2 regions of the Pseudonocardia sp. NPDC049154 genome follow, and region 1 is predicted to be linked to the other one. Evidence: riboswitches for the same ligand, from Rfam matches in the RefSeq annotation. Region 1 holds a riboswitch; the other holds the start of a gene.

Region 1 (7,062 bases):
CGGCGAGGGCGGTGCCCCCGCTCGCCACGAGGGCGAGCGGGAGCACCACCAGGCCGGCGGCGGCCGCCCGGCCGCGGCGCACCAGGGCGCGCCGCGACCGGGAGACCCGGTGCCGGGTGTTACTTGATGTCGGCATCGTTCGCCACGAACAGCATCGAGTGGGGCTTCGCGTTGCCGAAGGAGCCGTGCGGCCAGCTCTCCCGGTTGAACGAGATGCAGGTGTCACCCGTGTTCTCGTCCTTGAAGTCCTCGTCGAGCTTCAGCTCGCCGTCCTTGGCGATGTCCACGAGGCAGACCTTGTGGTCACCGTCGGTGCCGGTGCGGGCCACGAAGTAGTTGGTGGTCGCCAGGCGCTTCGGCTGGTCGGTCTCGTGGTAGAAGCCGTCGTCACCCAGCTCGAGGTTGTCCAGGGCGCCCCAGTGCGGGCCGCCTGCGGCCTTGCCGGGGTTGATGACCTGGTGCCCCTTGAGCGTCGGGCAGTCGGACTCCGCGCCACCGGCGGCGATCTCGTCGGTGGTGTCGATCGAGCAGGTCGCCTTGTCGCCGGCCTCGACCAGCTTCTCGATGTCGAGCGCGATCACACCGCCGGCGGTGCCGGGGTCGTCCTTGCCCAGCGCGCCGGGCTTGCGGCCGATGATGGCGTGGTACAGCGTCTTGTCGTCCGGGCTGGTCTGCAGCCACCCGCCGTTGGAGCTCGGACCACCGTTGTCACCGGCGGCCGGGTCGAGCTCCTTCACCGCGGCGGAGAGGTCGTAGATCTCCTTCCACTCCGGCTCGGGCGCGGTGATGTCCGGCGTGTAGAACAGCGCGCCACCCTGCATGGTCTGGGCGAAGGCGCCCTTGTGACCCGGCAGGTTGGTCACCGTGGTCTCCATCGCCGCACGGTTCTCGTTGTGCAGCGGGTCCTGGCCGTTGGACCGCGGACCGGTCGGCAGGTACGACACCGACTTGACCTTGGGGTGGTTCAGGTCGGAGATGTCCCAGGTCCGGACCGTCGGCCGGCGCAGGTACGGGGACGGCGCCTTGACCGGGTCGAGGATGATCGTCCGCGGCTCGGCGTAGTCACTCGTGACCATCGTGTTCAGGTCCTCGCGGACCTGGATGCCGTGCGGGTTGGCGCAGCTGGGCTGGCCGAGCGCCGGCATGTTGAGGCACTGCGTCGGGTCCTCCGGCGTGGTGGTCGCGGCCGGGGCCTCGACCAGCTTCTGCCCGTCCGGACCGAACCGGACGACCTCGCCCGGCGTGCCCGCGAACCCGTTGCCGGTGCGGACCTCACCGTTGGAGTAGGTGCAGGGACCCGGGACGACCGGGCCGCCCATGTAGGTCCCGTAGGCCGTTCCATCGTTCAGAACCCAGTACGCGTCCGGCACCGACCCGCAGAGGGTTTGGCTGGGGAGGCTGATGCCGGAGAGCTTGAGCTCCGGCAGCGCGGACACGTCGAAGACATAGGTGGCCGCCGAGTAGAGGCCACCCGCGTAGATCTTGTCGCCCTTGCGCCACGAGTACTGCATGTGGTGCGGCTCGTTCTCGACCAGCGGGCCGACGGTCGCCGTGTTGACGACCTTGCCGTAGCTGGGCGAGCCCTTGGTGACGTCCACGACCGCCATGAAGTCCGGGCCCGGCAGGGCGTTGCGGACCTTGTCGGTCGGGTTCGTCAGGGACCCGGGCAGGTTCTTGACGTCGGGGACCACCGTGTCGGCGACGTTCTCGTCACCGGCCCACACGACCATGTACTCCGGTCGCGTGGACGCGCCGCGCGAGTCCTCGGCGGCGTCGGTGTCGATGTTGTTCTCGACCCAGTAGTCCTTGCCGTCGGCCCCCTTCACGGCGGACTTGACGGTCTCGACGTCGGCGTACGCGTCGCCGCCCGGCAGGGTGGTCACCCCGGCGACGACGCCCAGGGCCAGGAGCCCGAGCAGGATCTTCTTCGGTGCGCGCATCCCGGCCTCAGCTCGGCAGCAGTCGGCTGGGCGCGCCCACGGCCGACTGGGTCAGCCCGGCGATCGGGACGCCGGCGGGGGCGAAGTCACGGCCCTGGTCGAGCAGGTCGCCGCCCTCGAACGCCGTGTACGACGGCTCCACGTACGGCGCCTCCGGCGCGGGCGCCGGCTCCTCGTCGTAGTGGGCCGTGAGCAGCGGCGCGAGGTCCGGCACCAGGTCCGGGGTGGCGGCCTGGGCCGGCCCGCTGAGGCCGACCACGGCGGCGCCCGCCAGGGTCGCGGACCCGGCGAGCCGGGTCAGTGCCGACCGTGGTGGTCGGTATCGGTGTCGCGGCACGACAGTGTCTCCACTTCTTCTCATCTGGGGAGCGGACGGCGGCGGACCGGCACCCGGGGACCTGCCGGCAGGTCCGATGTGGACGGACCTGCGACGGTGGGGCGGGCAGCGGTGGGCACGGCCTGGTGCACCGTCCGACGGACGGGCCGGGGTCGGGTCGACGGGGCGGTCCGACAGGGCCCGGTCCGGCGGCCCGGTGGGGCGGCACCCGCGCCGCTCGACGGCCGTGTCGGGGACGACGGCCGGCGGGGACCGGACGGGCCGGGCGGGCGGGGACGGGCGGTGCGCCGGAGCGAGGGTCGGCGAGGCGGTGGCCCGGGACGGGCCCGGGCCTCAGCTCACCGTCGCGCTACACAGCGCGCTCGCCACGCGACGCAGATCGACGTGACGTCGATAGGCGAAGCGGTCGGTGAGGCGCATGGCCGGAACTGTGTCATCCGGACGGAGCAGTGGAGATCACCGGGTCGGACAGAGCGTCGTCCCACGGCCGTTCCGGACCCATTTCGGACCCTTTTCCGTGGCCCAGGTCACTCGTTTCCGCGGTTCATCAGCGCCGGAACGGGTCCGGCGCTGCGTGTGACACGGGCCGGATTCTTCACGCGATCGTGTCGGTCGGACCGGGAACCGATCACCTGTCAGCGGCTCGACCTGGCAGTTCTCCGACGCCCTCCCCGACCGGGTGACAGTGCTCCTTCCCGCATTCATGGACGCAGAGTGACCAGCGGTCCCGGTCCGGGGGAAACGGGGCGGAAATGCCGCGGAAATGGAGCGGCCCGCCCCGAAGATCGGACATTCGACGCCGAAATGAGACTCCTGCGACGGCAATGTCCGGTCATTCCGGCGGCGGTTTCCGCGGCCCGGATCACACTTGACCGTTCCGCGGATCGGCACCTACCGTCGTCGTCAGGTCAAGAGCGCCAGCGCCAAGCCCCGGCTCGCTGGCCGGCAACCCTCCTCCGCGGTGGGGTGCTCCGGGTGACGACCGGGCCGCCGCGGACCCGCGGCCGGCAAGCGCGGACCCTTCCGTCCGGCACCTCGTGCCGAACCGGGTCCTGAGTGATCCGGGAGGATCCACGATGTCCGACGTCCGCACTCAGGTCGACTGGGCGCCGCTCTGCACCGAGGCCCCGGGCTGCACCGCCGCGGAGGAGCCCACGCGCACCGCGACCCGGACCACCACGACGGTCACGCCGGTCACGGCCCCGGCACCCACGCCCCTGCCGGAGCTCGTCGGCACCGGGATCCCCGTCCCGCTGGTCGACGGCCGCACCGTGCCGTACGCGAACCTCGACCTCGCCGCGAGCGCCCCCGCCCTGCGCGCGGTCGCCGACCACGTGGCCGAGCTCCTCCCCTACTACTCGAGCGTGCACCGCGGCGCCGGCTACGCCTCGCAGGTCTGCACCTCGGTCCTCGAGGGCGCCCGGGACACCGTGGCCCGGTTCGTCGGGGCGCGCGCCGACGACGTCGTCGTGTTCACCCGCAACACCACGGACGCGCTCAACCTGCTCGCCGGCGCGGTTCCCGGCTCGACGCTCTGCCTCGACGTCGAGCACCACGCCACGCTGCTCGCCTGGCGCGGCACCGACCACCGCGTGCTGCGGGCGCCGGAGACCGTCGGCGAGACGCTCGACCTCCTGCGGGACGCGCTGACCGCCGAGCGGACCGCCCTGCTGGCGATCACCGGCGCCTCCAACGTCACCGGCGAGATCCTGCCGATCGACGAGATCTGCGCGATCGCGCACGCCGCGGGCACCCGGGTGGTGCTCGACGCCGCCCAGCTCGCCCCGCACCGCCGGGTCGACATCGCGAAGTCCGGTGTGGACTACGTGGTGCTGTCCGGCCACAAGCTCTACGCCCCCTACGGCGCCGGCGCGCTGATCGGGCGGCGGGACTGGCTCGACGTCGCCGCCCCGTACCTCGCCGGCGGCGGCGCGGTCCGCTCGGTCGGCGTCGAGGACCGCACCGCCGAGGTCAGCTGGGCCCCGGCGCCGCACCGGCACGAGGCCGGCACGCCGAACGTCCTCGGTGCCGCCGCCATCGCCGCCGCCTGCCGCGCGCTGGACCCGGTGATCGACGAGGTCGCCCCCGCGCACGAGCGCGCCCTGCTCGCGCGCCTGGTCAGCGGGCTGTCCGGGATCGCCGGCGTCCGTCCGCTGCGGATCTGGGCGGACGCGCCGGACCGGGTCGCGGTCGCCTCCTTCACCGTCACCGACGTCCCTGCCGGGCTCGTCGCCGCGGCGCTGTCCGCCGAGCACGGCATCGGGGTGCGCGACGGCCGCTTCTGCGCCCACCCGCTGCTCGCCCGCCTCGCCGGCGGTGCGGACGCGGTGCGCGTCAGCCTCGGCCTCAGCACGTCCGACGAGGACGTCGACCGGCTGGTCGAGGCCGTCCGTGCGGTCGCGACCGCGGGTCCGCAGTGGGACTACCGGGAGATCGACGGCCGCTGGACCCCGACCCCGGACCCCCGTGACCTCGACCCGCTGAAGCTCGGCGGGGTCGCGGCGGCCGGCGGGGCGGCCTGCGGGCACTGAGCGACCCGGTCCGCCCGTCGCCGAGCGGCGGGGCCCACCGCTCGGCCTGTGCGGTCGGGTGGACGGGCGCACCGTCGGCGCGTCACCGTCGTTTTCCCGCAGGCGTGGGTGGTACACCACCGCGGGCGACGACCGGGTCGCGGCGAGCACGGAGAGTTGATGTCAGACGACGCAGCGCTGTCCGAGGGACAAGCCGGGGAGACCGGGGACCTCGCGGGGCAGCAGCCCCACGAGCCCAGCGAGATCACCTACGCGGAGCACCTCCATCCCGCGCGCCCACGCACGCTCCGCCATCGCGCCCGGGCCAAGTCACCCGTCGTCCGGCGGTCGGTGGCGAAGGACGGCGCGGCGACCGGGGAGAACCCCGCCTACGTCTCCTGGCTGCTCAGCCAGTCGATGCTCGCGGACTCCAACGAGATCGCCCGGCAGTTCTCCGGCCAGGGCACGATGTGGCAGAACCCCTTCGCCGACCCCGGCCCGCGCCAGGCCGTCGAGTCCGCGTCCGTGTGGTTCACGGCCTACCCGATCTCCCTGATCACCCGGCCCGGACAGTCCTTCCTGGCCTCGCTGGGCGACGAGGCGCTCTGGAACGCCTTCTGCACGATCGGCATCGAGGCGATCCACACCGGACCGGTCAAGCGCGCGGGGGGCATCTCGGGCTGGCAGTACACGTCCAGTGTCGACGGGCACTTCGACCGGATCGGCACGGAGATCGACCCGGCCTTCGGCACCGAGGCCGAGTTCCGCGCGATGTGCGGCATGGCCACGTGGTCCGGCGGCACGATCATCGACGACATCGTGCCCGGCCACACCGGCAAGGGCGCCGACTTCCGGCTCGCCGAGATGAAGTACGCCGACTACCCCGGCATCTACCACATGGTGGAGATCGAGGAGGAGGACTGGAACCTCCTGCCGGAGGTGCCGCCGGGCCGGGACTCGGTGAACCTCGACGTGCCCACCGAGGAGGCGCTGGAGAAGGCCGGGTACATCATCGGCCGGCTGCAGCGGGTGATCTTCTACGCCCCGGGCGTCAAGGAGACGAACTGGAGCGCGTCCAAGCCGGTGGTCGGCGTCGACGGCGTGGCCCGGCGCTGGGTGTACCTGCACTACTTCAAGGACGGCCAGCCCTCGATCAACTGGCTCGACCCGTCGTTCGCGGGGATGCGCCTGGTGATCGGCGACGCCGTGCACTCGCTGGCCGACCTTGGCTCCGGGGCGCTGCGGCTCGACGCCAACGGCTTCCTCGGCGTCGAGAAGAGCGCCGAGGGCATGCCGGCCTGGTCCGAGGGGCACCCGCTCTCCTCCGCGGCCAACCACCTCATCGCCAGCATGGTGCGCAAGCTGGGCGGGTTCACCTTCCAGGAGCTGAACCTGACGATCGACGACATCCGCGCCACCTCCGAGGCCGGCCCGGACCTGTCCTACGACTTCGTCAACCGCCCCGCCTACCACCACGCGCTGGTCACCGGGGACACCGAGTTCCTGCGGCTGACCCAGCGGACCTCGATCGAGCTGGGGGTCGACCCGGCCGGGCTGGTGCACGCCCTGCAGAACCACGACGAGCTGACCTACGAGCTCGTGCACTGGGCCACCGGGCACCGCGACGACGTCTACTCGTTCGCCGGCGAGGAGCTCACCGGCGAACAGCTCGCCGAGCGCGTGCGCGCGGACCTCACCGCCGCGCTGACCGGCGACAACGCGCCGTACAACCGGGTGTTCACCACCAACGGCATCGCCTGCACCACGGCGACCGTCATCGCCGCGACGCTCGGGCTGTCCTCGCTCGACGCGATCACGGACGAGGACGTCCCCGAGATCATGCGGGTGCACCTGCTGCTGGCGATGTACAACGCCCTGCAGCCCGGGGTCTTCGCCCTCTCCGGCTGGGACCTCACGGGCATGCTCACCCTGCCGGCCGACGAGGTCGCCGAGCTGATCGCCGAGGGCGACACCCGCTGGATCCACCGCGCCGCACACGACCTCATGGGCACCGCCCCGCACGCCGTGAAGTCGGCGTCCGGAATGCCGCGCGGCCGCTCGCTCTACGGGTCGTTGCCGGAGCAGCTGGAGGACGAGCGCAGCTTCGCCCGCCAGCTGCAGGCCATCCTGGCCGTCCGGTCCCGGTACGGGATCGCGGTGGCGCGGCAGGTCGACATCCCGGACGTCTCGCACCGCGGCATGCTCGTGCTGGTCCACGAGCTCGACCCGGGCGAGGACGGCGGCCGCCGGATGCACGTCACCGTGCTGAACTTCG
Region 2 (7,691 bases), on a different contig from region 1:
CGCTGGCGCGTGAACAGGTCGGGGAAGACCCGCGCCATGGTGCGCCGGTTCTCCATCACGTAGGACACGCCGGAGGGGTTGCGGAGGTTGTCCTCCAGCACCCGGAACGTGCCCTCCTGGTCGCGGACGAGGTCGATGCCGGCGACGTGGATGCGCACCCCGTTGGGCGGGTTCAGCAGGTGCGCGGCGCGCTTGAAGTGCTCGCAGCTGGTGATCAGCCGGCGCGGGAGCACGCCGTCGCGGACGATCTGCGCGTCGTTGTAGACGTCGGCGAGGAAGGCCTCGAGGGCCTTCACCCGCTGCACGATCCCGCGCTGCAGCCGGCTCCACTCGCTCGCGCTGATCACCCGCGGCACGATGTCCAGCGGGAACGGGCGCTCCTTGCCCGAGAGGCTGAACGTGATGCCCTGGTCCATGTACGCCCGGTCGAGCGCCTCCGAGCGCGCGGCCAGGTCGGCGGCGGCGGTCGGGGCGATCGCGTCGTGCAGGTGCCGGTACGGGGCGCGGACGCTGCCGTCGGCGTTGAACATCTCGTCGAACGCGTCGGGATTGGGCCGGTCCGGCTCCAGGTACCCGTCGAACAGGGCGGAGCCGTCCACGCGGCCGGCCCCGTTGGTCCCCGCACCGGCTGTGGCAGCGGCCCCGTCGTCCTGTGCGGGTTTCCCGCCCGCCCGTGCTGGTCTGCGGTCCACTGCTCGGCTCACGGGGGTCATCTTGACCGTTTCGCCTGGCCGGAGCCAGACGGAGCGGTGCTACGTCCGCGTTACGGACACGACCGGCCCCGATCCGTCGCGGAGCGGCGCGTTCCGCCCGCCGAGAGGGTGTTCGCGGTGCGATCCCGGGTCCGTGGGCCCGCGGAGCGCGGGCCCGTGCAGGGCCGTCCGCGCCGGGTTGTAGCATGGACGACCGAGTGCTCGGCGTGCTCGCTCGCATCGGTGGAGAACCGGTCGGGGTCGCCTGAGCCCCCCGATACGTACCAGCACCAGGAAGACTCGAGGCACACCAGCGTGGCGAACATCAAGTCCCAGATCAAGCGGGTCAAGACCAACGAGAAGCGCCGTCAGCGCAACAAGTCGGTCAAGTCGTCGGTCAAGACCGCGATCCGCAAGTTCCGCGAGGCCGCCGAGGCCGGCGAGACCGAGAAGGCCGTCGAACTGCAGCGCGCCGCCGCTCGCGCCCTCGACAAGGCCGCCAGCAAGGGCGTCATCCACAAGAACCAGGCCGCCAACCGCAAGTCGGCCATCGCCAGGCGCGTCGCCAAGATCGGCGCCTGAGTCCTCGGGCGCGGTCGCGCGCCCGGTGAAGCTCCCGGGTCCGCCCGGTCGAGCGTTCCCGTCGACGGCACTGTCCTTTCCCGTGGGGCAGTGCCGTCGACGTGTTCTCGGATGATGGCGAGGCTGTGGGCGTCATGGCTCCACGACGCGTCGGAGGGGCGCGGCTCCGGGTGACGTGTGTCAGCGGGTGCCGCGGGCGTCGACGACCGCGAGGACCGCGCGCTCCAGGGCGTAGGCGGGGTCGGCGGCCGCACCCTTGACGTCGGCGTTGACCTGCGCGGTCGCGGCGATCGCGGTCGCGAGGCCCGCCGGCCGCCAGGCCCGCACCTGCCCCTGCGCCTTGCGGATCTTCCAGGGCGGCATGCCGAGGCTGCCCGCCAGGCGGTTGGGATCGCCCCGGCCGGCCGCACCGACCTTGGCGAGGGTGCGCACGGCGTCGGCCAGTGCGTCGGCCACCAGGACCGGCGCGACCCCCAGCACGAGCGCCCAGCGCAACGCCTCCAACGCGCCCGCCCGGTCCCCCGCGACCGCCTTGTCCGCCACCGCGAAGCCCGACGACTCCGCCCGGCCCCGGTGATACCGGCGCACGGCCTGGCCGTCGACCTGCCCGCCCGTGTCGGAGACCAGCTGGTTCGTGGCCGAGGCCAGCTCCCGCAGGTCCGAGCCGACCGCCTCGAGCAGCACGCTCACGGCCTCGGCGGTGATCGAGCCGCCGGCCCGCCGAACCTCGGCGCGCACGAAGTCGGCGCGCTCCTCGGCGCGGGTCAGCCGGTCGCACTTGGTGACGGCCGCGCCGGCCTTCCGCAGGTCGTCGGCCAGCTGCTTGCCGCGGGCCCCGCCCGCGTGCACCGCGACCAGCACGATCCCGTCGGCCGGCTCGGCCACGTAGGCCATGATCGCGGCGACCAGGTCCTTGCCCGCCTCGTGCGCCCCCTGGATCACCACGACCCGGCCCTCCGCGAACAGCGAGGGGCTCAGGTGCCCGACCAGCTCGCCCGGGGTGAGCTCGGCGGGTCGGAACCGGCGGATGTCGGCCTCGGGGTCGACCGCCCGGGCGGCACGGAGGATCTCGCTCACGGCCCGCTCGACCAGCAGCTCCTCTTCTCCCACGATGAGCTGCACGGGGGCGGGCGGCTTCGTGGCCGGCATGGCCGGGCTCCTCTCGCACGCGTCGCGCGGTGCCGCGCACCGGGGCCCACCTGCCGGGTCCGCGAGCCATCGTCGCGCACGGCACCGACAGTCCGTGACACGGCTCCCAGATGGTGAGTCCGGCTGGCCCGGAGCGGGGCCGGTGCCGTAACGTGCCTGTCATCCGGATCAATCCGGCCGCCGCGCTCGCTCCACGCACGAAGCCTGCACGGCACAACTGCATATGGCTCATCCAGAGGGGCAGAGGGAACGGCCCGACGAAGCCCCGGCAACCGGCGTCGAACGACGATCCGCGCAGCGCACCGCTCGGTGCGCGCACGTCGACGAACCAGGTGCCAATTCCGGCCCGCGCCAGCGGGACAGATGAGGAGATCTGATGACTCTCACTGCAGACACCCCTGCCAGCACCACCCTCGACCTCGGCTCCGCCCGCGCGCTGTCCTGTCGCGAGTGCGGCCACCAGACGCCGCTCGCCGCGGAGTTCGCCTGTCCGCAGTGTTTCGGCCCGCTCGAGATCGCCTACGACTTCCCGCAGGTCACGCGGGAGTCGATCGAGTCCGGTCCCAAGTCGATCTGGCGCTACAAGGACCTCCTCCCCGTCCCGGCGAACGTCCAGTCCTTCCCGAACACCGAGCCCGGCTTCACCCGCTTGATCCAGGCGGACCGGCTCGCCGCCGAGCTCGGGCTCCGCAAGCTCTGGGTGAAGGACGACACCGGCAACCCCACCCACTCCTTCAAGGACCGGGTCGTGGCCGTCGCCCTCGCCGCCGCCCGCGAGCTGGGTTTCTCCGTCCTCTGCTGCCCCTCCACCGGCAACCTGGCCAACGCCGTCGCCGCGGCGGCCGCCCGCGCCGGCTGGGACTCGGTCGTGCTGATCCCCTCCTCGCTCGAGCAGGCGAAGATCACCACCACCGCGGTCTACGGCGGCACCCTGCTCGCCGTCGACGGCAACTACGACGACGTGAACCGCCTCGCCACCGAGCTCGCCGCGGAGCACGAGGAGTGGGCGTTCGTGAACGTGAACGTCCGCCCGTACTACGCCGAGGGCTCGAAGACCCTGGGCTACGAGGTCGCCGAGCAGCTCGGCTGGCGCCTGCCCGACCAGATCGTCGTCCCGGTCGCCTCCGGCTCGCAGCTGACCAAGGTCGACAAGGGCTTCGGCGAGTTCGTGAAGCTCGGGCTCGTCGACGAGAAGCCCTACAAGATCTTCGGTGCCCAGGCCACCGGCTGCTCGCCCGTCGCCTCGGCCTTCGAGGAGGGCCACGACTTCATCCAGCCGGTCCGGCCGGACACCATCGCCCGCTCGCTGGCGATCGGCAACCCCGCCGACGGCCCCTACGTCCTCGACTCCGTGCGCCGCACCGGCGGCGCCGTCGGCCACGTGACCGACGAGGAGGTCGTCGAGGGCATCCGGCTGCTCGCCCGCACCGAGGGCGTGTTCGCCGAGACCGCGGGCGGCGTCACCGTCGCGACCGCGAAGAAGCTCATCGAGGCCGGCACGATCGACCCCGACGCCGAGACCGTCCTGCTGATCACCGGCGACGGGCTGAAGACGCTCGACGCCGTGTCGGCCCACGCCCGCCCGACCGCCACGGTGCCGTCGACCAGCAAGGCCGTCCGCGAGGCGCTCGAGGGCCGCTGACCCGGCACGCCAGGACCACGACCGGGCCCGGAGGACATGTTCCTCCGGGCCCGTCGTCGTTCCGGAGGCCCGGCGCCGGTTACGGCGGCCCGCGCGGGAGCGCCGGGGGCCCGGGAGCGGGTCCCCGCGCGCGACGAGTTCGTCGTCGCGCGTGAAGGCCACGTCGCCCGACTGGTCGGTCCGTCGCACGACGGCCCCCGACGTCGTCAGGAGGTCCAGCAGGCCCGGGTTCGGGTGCCGGTAGGAGTTGCCCGCACCCACGCTGACCAGGGCGACCCGCGGCGCGACGGCCCGCAGGAAGTCCGGGCTGGTCGAGCGGGAGCCGTGGTGGGGCACCTTGAGCACCTCCGCCCGCAGGTCCGCGCCGCTGTGCAGGAGGTCGGCCTGGGCGTCGAGCTCCACGTCGCCGGCCAGCAGGATGCGGCCGGCCGGTGTGGTCGCGCGGAGCACCACGGACGTGTTGTTCACGGCGGTGCCGTCCTCGCCGTCGACGTACTCCGGCGCGCGGTCCGGGGCCAGGACGTCGAGCGTGAGGGCAGGCCAGGCGAGGCGCCGACCCGCGGTCAGCTCGAGGACGGGCGCGCCGACCTCCGCGGCCTGCTGCGCGATCCGACGCAGGGCCCCGGCCGGCTCGTGCGCCGGTCCCAGCGCGACCCCGCCTGCCGCCCGACCGCGCAGCGCGCCCGCGAGACCGCCCATGTGATCGGCGTGCAGGTGCGTGACCACCACGAGCGCCAGCGCGTCGACGCCGAGCCGGCGCAGACAGGCGTCCGTGGGGCCGTCGTCGGGGCCGACGTCGACGAGGACCGCCTGACCAGGAACGCCGGTGGCAAGGACGAGCGCGTCGCCCTGACCGACGTCGCAGGCGACCACCACCCAGTCCGGGGGTGGCCAGCCGGGGCGGATCACGCGGGTGGGCACCAGGACCAACGCCAGCCCGATCACAACCGCGAGGACGAGCAGCCGGGAGCGGCGGAACCGGAGGAGCACCACCAGCGCCAGCAGCACACCCGCGAGCAGGACGGCGCCGCCCACACCGGCGGGCCAGGGCAGCACCGCTCCGGGGATCGCCGCGGCGCGGTCGGCCACCAGCACGAGCCACGCGACCGCGGGCCCGGCGAGCCACGCGCACGCGGTGGCCAGCCCGGGCGCCGGCGGTGAGAGCACGGCGGCGAGCACACCGAGGACCGTCGCCGGCGCGACCGCCGGTACCACCAGCAGGTTCGCCAGCACGGTCACGAGGCCGAGCTGGCCGCTCAGACCGGCGATGAGTGGAGCCGTGGCGACGCACGCGGCCGCCGGGACCGCGAGCAGCTCGGCGGCACCCTGCGGCACACCGCGCCGCTGCAGCGCGGCGGACCATCCCGGGGCGATCAGGACGAGGGCCGCCGTGGCGAGGACGGACAGGGCGAACCCGATGTCGACCGCGAGCGCCGGATCGACGACCAGCAGCACCAGCACGGCCGCGGCCACCGCCGGGACCGCCGATCGGCCGCGTCCGAGCGCGAGCGCCAGCAGCACGATGCCGCCCATGACCGCGGCCCGCACGACGCTGGGCGAGGGCCGGGCGAGCACCACGAAGCCGAGGACGGCGGCCCCGGCCAGCACCGCGGCGAGGCGAGGGTCGGCCCGGAACAGGCGGAGCAGGCCGAGCACGGCTCCACCGACGATCGCGAGGTTCGCGCCGGAGACCGCGGTGAGGTGGGTGAGCCCGGCGGCCCGGAAGTCCTCCTCCACCTCGGTCGTCTGCTCGCGGGTGTCGCCGACCGCGAGGCCGGGCAGCAGCCCGGCGGAGTCCTCCGGCAACACGTCGGCGGCCCGCCGCAGGCCGTCCCGGAGTGATCCGGCGGCGGTCTGCCACCACGGCGGTGGGGTCGCCGTCGTCGGGGATCCACGCACCCGCAGCACCGCGATGGTGAGGTCGGCACGCTGGGCGGGCAGGAGCAGGCCTTCGGCGGTGACCGTCTGGCCCGGGAGGAGGCCGCTCCACCCCTCTGCGGGCGCCAGCAGCAGGACGCGCCCGCCGGTGTGCCACTCCCCCGCACCGACCGTCGCGGTCTCCAGGTCGGCCTCGACCAGCATCCGGTCGGCTCCGAAGTCCGCGCCGTAGGCGGGGCCGCGCAGGGGTCGTGGGTCGTCCGTGAGCGTGATCCGCAGGACCGCGGCCGAACCGCGCTCGGCGGCGGCGCGCAGCGGGTGGTCGTGGACGTGGAGAGCGTGCAGACCCGCGAGCAGCCCCACGGCCAGGGCACACTCGGAGGCGGCCAGCATCGCGGACCGGGTGCGACCCGGCGCTCGACGAGTCGTCGTGACGAGCGTGGCCAGGGCGACGGTGCAGGCGGCCAGCGCGGCGAGCGGCCCTCCGAGTACCGCGCAGAGCACTGCCGCCCACGCGGCGAGGGCCGCCGGGACCAGGCGCAGGTCCGGCCGGGCCCGTGGTTCCTCGGCGACCGCCCGGCGCTCCTCGCGGGACCTCATACGGTCACCAGCTCCCGGAGCTGGGCGAACCGTCGCTCGCCGATGCCCTCCACCTCGCGCAGCTGGTCGACGCGGGCGAAGCGGCCGTTGCGGGTGCGCCAGTCGAGGATCCGCTGGGCCGTGACCGGCCCGACGCCCGGCAGCCCGTCCAGCTGATCGACGGTCGCGCGGTTGAGGTCGATCTTCCCGGCGGGAGCCGCACCGGCAGCGTCGCCGCCGGTGGGTGCAGGACCGCCTCCGGTACCGCCTGCGTCGGGAGCGGCCGGGACACCGACCGCGACCTGCTCGCCGTCGGCGACGCGGCGCGCGAGGTTGAGGCTCGTGAGGTCGGTGCCGGGCACCGCACCGCCCGCGGCCTCGAGCACGTCGGCCACGCGGGAGCCGTCCGGGACGCGGACGAGACCCGGGCGACGGACCTTTCCCGAGACACTCACGACGAGTTCGGTCGGCGCTGCCGTGGGCAGTGTGGAGGAAGCGGGGCTCGACCCGACCGCCGTGTTCAGCGAGACCGCCGGCAGCGGGGGTACCTGCTCCGCGCGAGGTCGTGCGCTCCACACCCCCACGGCCGCCACCACGGCCGCCACCGCCGCGACCAGGACCAGTGCGAGTGCTCCTGCCCGGCCTGGGTCGAGTCGCGAGCCACGCCACGCGGTCGGGACCCAGCGCGAGGCGACGCGGGTGAGCCGGCTCGGTCGGCTGCCGGGACTCCTCGAACCCTGCTCCTCGCCGGGGAGATCGTCGCGGTACTCGCCGTGGAGGTCGTCGGGGTACTCGTCGGTCGGTGCGAGGTGGGTGTCCGCCGGCTCGTCGACCTCGGCGAGCAGAGCGGCGAAGTGGGGGTTGCCCGAGGCGAAGGGGGTCGGCTCGTCGCGGGTTCGATCCGCCGGTGCGCCGGGCGACAGGGGCAGCGGAAGGGTGGGTGGGTCGTCGGCGGCAGGGTCGGGGCCCAGAGGTATGGCCGGTCGGAAGACCTGAGGAAGTGGGCGGGGGCGAGGGGCGTGCGCAGGCGGCGTCCTCGGTGCCGGGATCTCCTCGCCGCCCCGCTCCCTCACCGGGTAGGGGCGGCCCACGGGTGTCCCGAGCACCGCGGACAGCCGCGCCGCGGATCGGGTGTTCGGGGAGCTCCGTGCCACCCCCGCGACGCTAGG

Evidence for each region. A riboswitch is a leader RNA that binds a small molecule or an ion and turns the genes downstream of it on or off. The one in region 1 is predicted to bind S-adenosylmethionine.
Region 2: linked by a shared signal. The riboswitch ahead of thrC (threonine synthase) and the one ahead of AB0B41_RS41885 (aminotransferase class V-fold PLP-dependent enzyme) in region 1 are both predicted to bind S-adenosylmethionine.

The regions. Positions count from the first base shown of each region.
Region 1 covers NZ_JBEZDN010000206.1:302-7,363, reverse strand. Annotated here, with positions in the region: partial or broken gene AB0B41_RS41905 (hypothetical protein) at 1-136, opposite strand, end outside; gene AB0B41_RS41900 (hypothetical protein) at 120-1,940, opposite strand; gene AB0B41_RS41895 (hypothetical protein) at 1,948-2,277, opposite strand; gene AB0B41_RS41890 (putative leader peptide) at 2,611-2,697, opposite strand; SAM riboswitch class IV at 3,184-3,297, shown strand; gene AB0B41_RS41885 (aminotransferase class V-fold PLP-dependent enzyme) at 3,354-4,808, shown strand; gene treS (maltose alpha-D-glucosyltransferase) at 4,968-7,062, shown strand, end outside.
Region 2 covers NZ_JBEZDN010000062.1:34,780-42,470, reverse strand. Annotated here, with positions in the region: gene AB0B41_RS25805 (circularly permuted type 2 ATP-grasp protein) at 1-599, opposite strand, end outside; gene rpsT (30S ribosomal protein S20) at 1,008-1,274, shown strand; gene holA (DNA polymerase III subunit delta) at 1,455-2,423, opposite strand; SAM riboswitch class I at 2,649-2,793, shown strand; gene thrC (threonine synthase) at 2,800-4,065, shown strand; partial or broken gene AB0B41_RS25785 (ComEC/Rec2 family competence protein) at 4,405-6,147, opposite strand; gene AB0B41_RS25780 (ComEA family DNA-binding protein) at 6,540-6,977, opposite strand.